DNA from 2 places in the Nonomuraea sp. NPDC051298 genome. Region 2 is predicted to be linked to the other one. Evidence: predicted binding sites of a transcription regulator. Region 2 holds the regulator's gene; the other holds the start of a gene.
The links. The regulator HrcA, encoded in region 2, represses chaperone genes, less so after heat shock. The targets are predictions, from matches to a motif close to TTGGCACTCTCNNNNNGAGAGTGCCAA.
Positions count from the first base shown of each region.

Region 1 (3,405 bases), on a different contig from region 2:
GGTGATGCCGTCGGTGGTCTCCAGCACCGACTGCAGCCGGTTGAGCGCCTCTTCCACGCCCTCGCCCATGGTGCCCAGATCGGTCCACAGGTTCGGCAGGTCGGACACCGGCGCCACCCGGGCGTCCACGTCGCCCACGCGCTCGCCGACGGCGTCGACGTGGTCGCGTACGGCCTCCATGTGCTGCGCCAGGCCCTCCGCCCACATCGGCGGCTTGGCGGAGATCTCGTCGAGCCGCCCGCTGACCGTCTCCAGGGTGCCGCTCAGCCCGCCCAGCTCGCGCTCGCGCACCTCGCGCAGCAGCCACTCCATGCCTTCGAGCCGCTGGCGGATCTCGTCGAGCACGGCTCCCTGGGTGCGCTGCTCGTAGACGTGGTCCTGGGCGGCGCGGGCGAGCAGGTCGCGCATCCTCTTGGGGACGACGTCGGCGTTGTACGCGCCCGGTTGGAGAAGGGTGGTGTGATTGGAATGGTCCACCGAAAGCTCCTTCGCTCGCCGACGGTCTGCTGCGCAGCGGTGGGGTAGGTCAGGTTCATATGGGAAAGCGAGAACGCGGCTAACCGCGATAGAGGGTGAACTCCCGCCCGCCCACCTTAGCCTTTCGATCAAGGTCCGTCAGGGCTGAATTGAAAGATCGCGATTATCGTACGGATGGCCGGATTCGGTGATTCGGGCAGGTGGGAGGTCCTTGCAGAGGATTACTGAGGGTTTGTCGAGAATCCTGGTCAGAATGATGACCAGGGAATTCGGGCCGCTGAGCCGCAAATCGGCGCGCAGGCGTTCGATGTCGACGGCGGAGCCGCGCTTCTTGATGGTGACATTACCGATTTGTCGTTCTCGAAGGGCGGCGCGGAGCTTTTTCAGGGAAAAGGGGAGGACGTCCTCCACTTCGTATCCGGCGGCCCATGGGGTGGTCGCCGGGGCGTCGGCCGTGACGTACGCGATCATCGGGTCGAGCAGCCGCCCGCCCACCAGTTCGGCGACCTCGCCCACGAGGTGCGCGCGGACGGCGGCCCCGTCGGGCTCGTAGACGTAGCGGCCCGGCGGGCCGACCGGGGCGCGGACGCCGGCGGCCGTCAGCGTGTGGCCCCCGGGCAGCAGGGTGGCGCGCCTGCCTCCGCCCTGCCCGGTCCAGAGCGCGGCCTCCTTGACCTCCCCCTTGTACGAGATCCACTCGGCCTCGGCCCCCTCGGGGATGAACTCGTACGGGAGGCCGGGGGCGACCTTGAGACAGGCCAGACCCGCGCGGGAGACCAGGCCGAGCACCACGGGCCAGGGCGGCGAGTAGGCCATCGGGTCGAACGTCCGGCCCCTGCCCGTGCGCCGGGCCGGATCGGCGAACAGCACGTCGTGGTCCTCGGGGCGCACCTCGGCCGCGTCGGCGACGCCCACCGTCACCCGGTCGGCCAGGCCGAGCGCCTCCGCGTTGGCCCGGGCCACGGCGACGGTCAGCGGGTCGGTGTCCACGGCGCTCACCGTGCACCCGGCGCGGGCCAGCGCGACCAGGTCGCCCCCGATGCCGCAGCAGGCGTCCACGACGCGCGGGGCGCCGCCGTGCGGGGCGCCGTCGTGCAGGGCGAGCAGGCGGCGGGCGCGGTGCTCGGCGACCTCGGCGCGGGTGGACTGCTCGAGGCCGTGCGGCGTGAAGAACATCCGCCCGGCGTCCGCGCCGAACTTGGCCCTGGCCCGCTCTCTGAGCCCCGCCTGGGTGAGGGCGGCGGAGGTGAGCCCGGCGTCGTACGTCTTGCGCATGGTGGTGGCGGCGGCGACCGGGTCGGCGCCCGTCAGCTCCCCGGCCTCCGCGAGAGCCCTTCGGCCGCGCGGGGTCAGCAACTCTTTGAAGGCGTCGAGGTCCACGTCACCCGACGTTAGCGCCACGGCACGCCCGCCCTGTCATGAGAGACCGTCAGGGACCCGCCGCAGGGCTCCGCCGTGACGGAACGGCGCGGGAGCGGCGAGGTGCGGGTGTGGGACGTTCGCGCACGTGGAAGACTGGGTCACGGGGCCACCGCCGCGCAGGTCCGTCCCGCTGGGGCGCTCGCCCGTCTGATCGCTCTCAGCAGACGCGTTCGTGTTGACTGTCAAGCCCCTCTTGCATATGTTTCCTGTTGGCACTCTCCCCTTGAGAGTGCCAACGTGCGACGAGGCAGGTCTGACACCCGCGACGGCAGGCCGGGCTGGTCGCCTCTTCTAGATCATTCAAATCTGAAGGGGAGGTCCGATCGTGACGACCGCCACCAAGGTTCCCGTTAAGCCGCTCGGCGACCGCATCGTGGTTCAGCCGCTGGAGGCCGAGCAGACCACCGCTTCCGGCCTGGTCATCCCTGACACCGCCAAGGAGAAGCCGCAGGAGGGCAAGGTCCTCGCGGTGGGCCCGGGCAACTGGGACGAGGACGGCGACAAGCGGATTCCGCTCGACGTCTCGGAGGGCGACATCGTCCTCTACAGCAAGTACGGCGGCACCGAGGTCAAGTACGGCGGCGAGGACTACCTCGTGCTCTCCGCCCGCGACGTTCTCGCGATCATCGAGAAGTAGGCCGGATGTGTCGGGCCCCGGGCGCCCTTGAGGGCGGCCGGGGCTTTCGACGCCAGGAGAGGACTCTCAGCAATGGCGAAGATCCTGGAGTTCGACGAGGGTGCCCGCCGCGCGCTTGAGCGCGGCGTGAACGCCCTCGCGGACGCCGTGAAGGTTACCCTCGGCCCGCGTGGCCGCAACGTCGTCATCGACAAGAAGTTCGGTGCGCCGACGATCACGAACGACGGTGTCACCATCGCTCGTGAGATCGAGCTGGAGGAGCGCTACGAAAACCTCGGCGCCCAGCTCGCCAAGGAAGTTGCCACCAAGACCAACGACGTCGCGGGCGACGGCACCACCACCGCGACCGTCCTGGCCCAGGCCATGGTCCGCGAGGGCCTGCGCAACGTGGCGGCCGGCGCCTCGCCGCTGTCGCTCAAGCGCGGCATCGACAAGGCCGCCAAGGCGATCAGCGACAAGCTGCTCGCCAGCGCCCGGCCGGTCGAGGACAAGAAGGAGATCGCCAATGTGGCCACGATCTCCGCTCAGGACGCGCAGATCGGCGACCTGATCGCCGAGGCGTTCGACAAGGTGGGCAAGGACGGTGTGCTCACCGTCGAAGAGTCCAACGCCATGGGCATGGAGCTCGAGTTCACCGAGGGCATGCAGTTCGACAAGGGTTACCTGTCGGCCTACATGGTGACCGACCCCGAGCGGATGGAGTCGGTCCTGGAGGACGCCTACATCCTGCTCACCCAGAGCAAGATCTCCTCCATCGCGGACTTCCTGCCGCTGCTGGAGAAGATCGCCCAGACGAAGAAGCCGCTGCTCGTGGTGGCCGAGGACGTCGAGGGCGAGGCCCTGGCGGTGCTCGTCACCAACAAGATCCG
Region 1 covers NZ_JBVJIM010000003.1:306,514-309,918, forward strand. Annotated here, with positions in the region: gene ACZ6S0_RS11570 (hypothetical protein) at 1-477, opposite strand, end outside; gene ACZ6S0_RS11575 (class I SAM-dependent methyltransferase) at 616-1,857, opposite strand; gene groES (co-chaperone GroES) at 2,225-2,536, shown strand; gene groL (chaperonin GroEL) at 2,609-3,405, shown strand, end outside.
Region 1: groES (co-chaperone GroES) is a predicted target of HrcA. The motif match lies at 2,109-2,135, and genes of this name have one in related genera.

Region 2 (3,405 bases):
GGGCCCGCGTCGGCCACGCCGCCGACGCCGCCGACGAAGAGCGCCACCCCGGCCGCGAGGCACACCACGAACACGCCCCAGGCGCCGGCCAGCCACCACAGGCTGGGCTTTATGGCTTTGGAAGATATTGGCGGTGGAAATTGGGCTTGTTGGCCGTATTGTCCGTACTGAGGTGGCGGGCCGAACGGGGCCGGCTCACCGAACGGAGGTGGCGGCTGCCCGAATTGTGGTGATTGGGGCTGTTGTCCGAAAGGTGGCGTTTGTCCAAAGGGTAACGGCTGGCCGTACCCGGGCGGCGGACCCGGCTGCTGCCCTGGCTGTGGGCCCGTCTGGGGGCCCGGCTGTGGGTCTGTCTGGGGGCCCGTCTGGGGGCCTGATGGCGGGCCGGGATGGGAGCCGGGTTGCGGGCCGTACTGAGGAGGTCGTGGTTGACCGTGGTAAGGACCCTGCCCTGGCGGCGGGCCGTACGACGGGGGCTGGGATTCGTCGGTCATGTGGGCAAGTGTGGGGCCTGTCCCTCGCAAGAAGCCAGACCAGGAGGGGACGCGGTGTTATCGCACCTTGTGGGCGAGAGCCGTACACTTGGCACTCAGGAACACAGAGTGCTAGACACCTCGTTCCTGATAAAGACAAGAGGCAGGAGGTGAGCACGTGCTCGACGATCGAAAGCTGGCGGTGCTCCGCGCCATTGTCGAAGACTACGTGTCCACCAACGAACCGGTGGGCTCCAAGGCGCTGGCCGAGCGCCACAATCTGAAGGTCTCCCCGGCGACGGTCAGGAACGACATGGCCGCGCTGGAGGACGAGGGATACATCACCCAGCCCCACACCAGCGCGGGGCGGGTGCCGACAGACAAGGGCTATCGGCTGTTCGTCGACCGGCTCTCGCAGGTCAAGCCCCTGTCGGGGGCCGAGCGCCGGGCGATCGAGACGTTCCTCGCCGGTGCGGTCGACCTCGACGACGTGGTCACCCGCACGGTGCGCCTGCTGGCGCAGCTCACCCGGCAGGTGGCCGTCGTGCAATACCCGACACTCACCCGTTCGACCGTCAGGCACGTCGAGCTGGTCCCGTTGAGCGACCGGCGGGTCATGCTCGTGCTGATCACCAACACCGGCCGCGTCGAGCAGCGCGCCGTCGAGCTGCCCGAGGTGGTGGAGGACGCGCGGATCGCCCACCTGCGCGCCGTGCTCAACGCCTGTCTCGACGGCTGCGGCCTGAGCAGTGTGCCCGAGCTGGTCGCCGACCTGCCGGAGCGGCTGCCGGCCGAAGACCGGCCCGCCGTAGCCACGATCCTGTCGGTGCTGCTCGAAACGCTGGTCGAGCGGCACGACGAGAAGATCGTGTTCGCCGGGGCGGCCAACCTCGCCGGCGCCGACTTCACCATCGGCCTGCGCGACGTCCTGGAGGCGCTGGAGGAGCAGGTGGTGCTGATGCGGCTGCTCGGCGAGACTTCCTCAGACACCCCGTCCGCGCTCACCGTGCGCATCGGCTCGGAAAACCCCTACCTGCGCGGCACATCCGTCGTCGCGACGGGATACGGTTCTGGCGACAACCAACTCGCCCGGCTCGGCGTGCTGGGGCCGACGAGGATGGACTATCCCGTGACGATGGGCGCCGTACGCGCGGTGGCACGCTACGTCAGCCAGATCCTGGCTGCATCATAAGAGGTCGATAAGTGGCAAACAGCGACTACTACGCCACCCTCGGGGTGCGCCGTGACGCAAGTCAGGACGAGATCAAGAAGGCCTACCGCCGACTCGCCCGCGAGCTGCACCCCGACGTGAACCCCGATCCTGAGACCCAAGAGCGGTTCAAGGAGATCACGCAGGCTTACGAGGTGCTGTCCGACCCGAGCAAGCGCCAGATGTACGACCTGGGCGGCGACCCCTTCGGCGGGGCCGGTGCGGGCGCGGGCGCCGGCGGGTTCGGGGCGGGCTTCCCGTTCAGCGACATCATGGACGCCTTCTTCGGCACGGCGAGCGGCGCCCGCGGGCCCCGCTCGCGCGCCCGCAGGGGGCGCAACGCCACGATCCGGGTGGAGCTCGACCTGCGCGAGACGGCGTTCGGCACCACGCGCGAGCTGGTCGTCGACACGGCCGTGCTCTGCGAGGTGTGCCACGGGGCCGGAGCGGCGGCGGGCACCCATCCCGACACCTGCGACATGTGCAACGGGCGCGGTGAGATCTCCCAGGTCACCCGCTCGTTCCTGGGCCAGGTCATGACCTCGCGGCCGTGCCCGCAGTGCGGCGGGTTCGGCTCGATCATCCGCCACCCCTGCCAGGAGTGCTCCGGCGACGGCCGGGTGCGCACCCGCCGTACGATCAAGGTCCGCATCCCCGCGGGCGTCGAGGACGGCACCCACATCCAGCTCGCCGGCGAGGGCGAGGTCGGCCCCGGCGGCGGCCCGCCCGGAGACCTGTTCCTCGAGATCGTCGAGCGGGCCCACGAGATCTACGAACGCCGCGGCGACGACCTGCACTGCACCGTGCAGATCCCGATGACCGCCGCCGCCCTCGGCACCGTGCTGGCCGTGGAGACGCTCGACGGCGCCGAGGAGATCGACGTCCGGCCCGGCACGCAGTCCGGCCAGGTCATCACCATGTACGGGCGGGGCGTGCAGCGGCTCAACGAGTCGGGCCGGGGCGACCTGCTGATCCACGTCAACGTCGAGACGCCGAGCCGCCTCGACCCCGCGCAGGAGGAGCTGCTGCGCGAGCTGTCCAGGTTGCGGGGCGAGGAGCGGCCGCCGGGCAAGTTCGCCCCGGGGCAGCAGGGCTTCTTCTCCCGGCTGCGCGACGCCTTCAACGGCCGGTGACCGCACCGGTCTTCCTGTCCCACGACCTCGACGGCCCCGAGTTGACGCTCGGCGGCCCCGAGGGGCGGCACGCCGCCGCCGTACGCCGCCTGCGGGCCGGTGAGCGGGTCGACCTGACCGACGGGGCCGGAGCGGTCGCCGAGTGCGTCGTGCGCGAGACGCTGAAGGACGCGCTCCGCCTCGACGTGCTGCGCCGCTACGACGTCGAGGCGCCGAGGCCCCGGCTCGTGGTCGTCCAGGGCCTGCCCAAGGGCGACAGGGGCGAGCTGGCCGTCGAGATGATGACCGAGGCCGGGGTCGACGTGATCGTGCCGTGGTCGGCCGCGCGCAGCATCACCCAGTGGAAGGGCGACAAGGTCGCCAAGGCGCTGGGCCGGTGGCGTTCCACGGCCCGCGAGGCCGGCAAGCAGGCCCGCAGGTTCCATCTGCCCGAGGTGGCCGAGCCGGCCTCGACCGGGCAGGTGGAGCGGCTGCTGTCGGAGGCGGCGCTGGGGCTGGTGCTGCACGAGGAGGCGGCCGAGCCGCTGTCCGGGGTGGCGCTTCCCGCGGGCGGCGACATCGTGGTGGTGGTGGGTCCTGAGGGCGGGGT
Region 2 covers NZ_JBVJIM010000006.1:77,409-80,813, forward strand. Annotated here, with positions in the region: gene ACZ6S0_RS19890 (hypothetical protein) at 1-68, opposite strand, end outside; gene hrcA (heat-inducible transcriptional repressor HrcA) at 652-1,665, shown strand; gene dnaJ (molecular chaperone DnaJ) at 1,677-2,816, shown strand; gene ACZ6S0_RS19905 (16S rRNA (uracil(1498)-N(3))-methyltransferase) at 2,813-3,405, shown strand, end outside.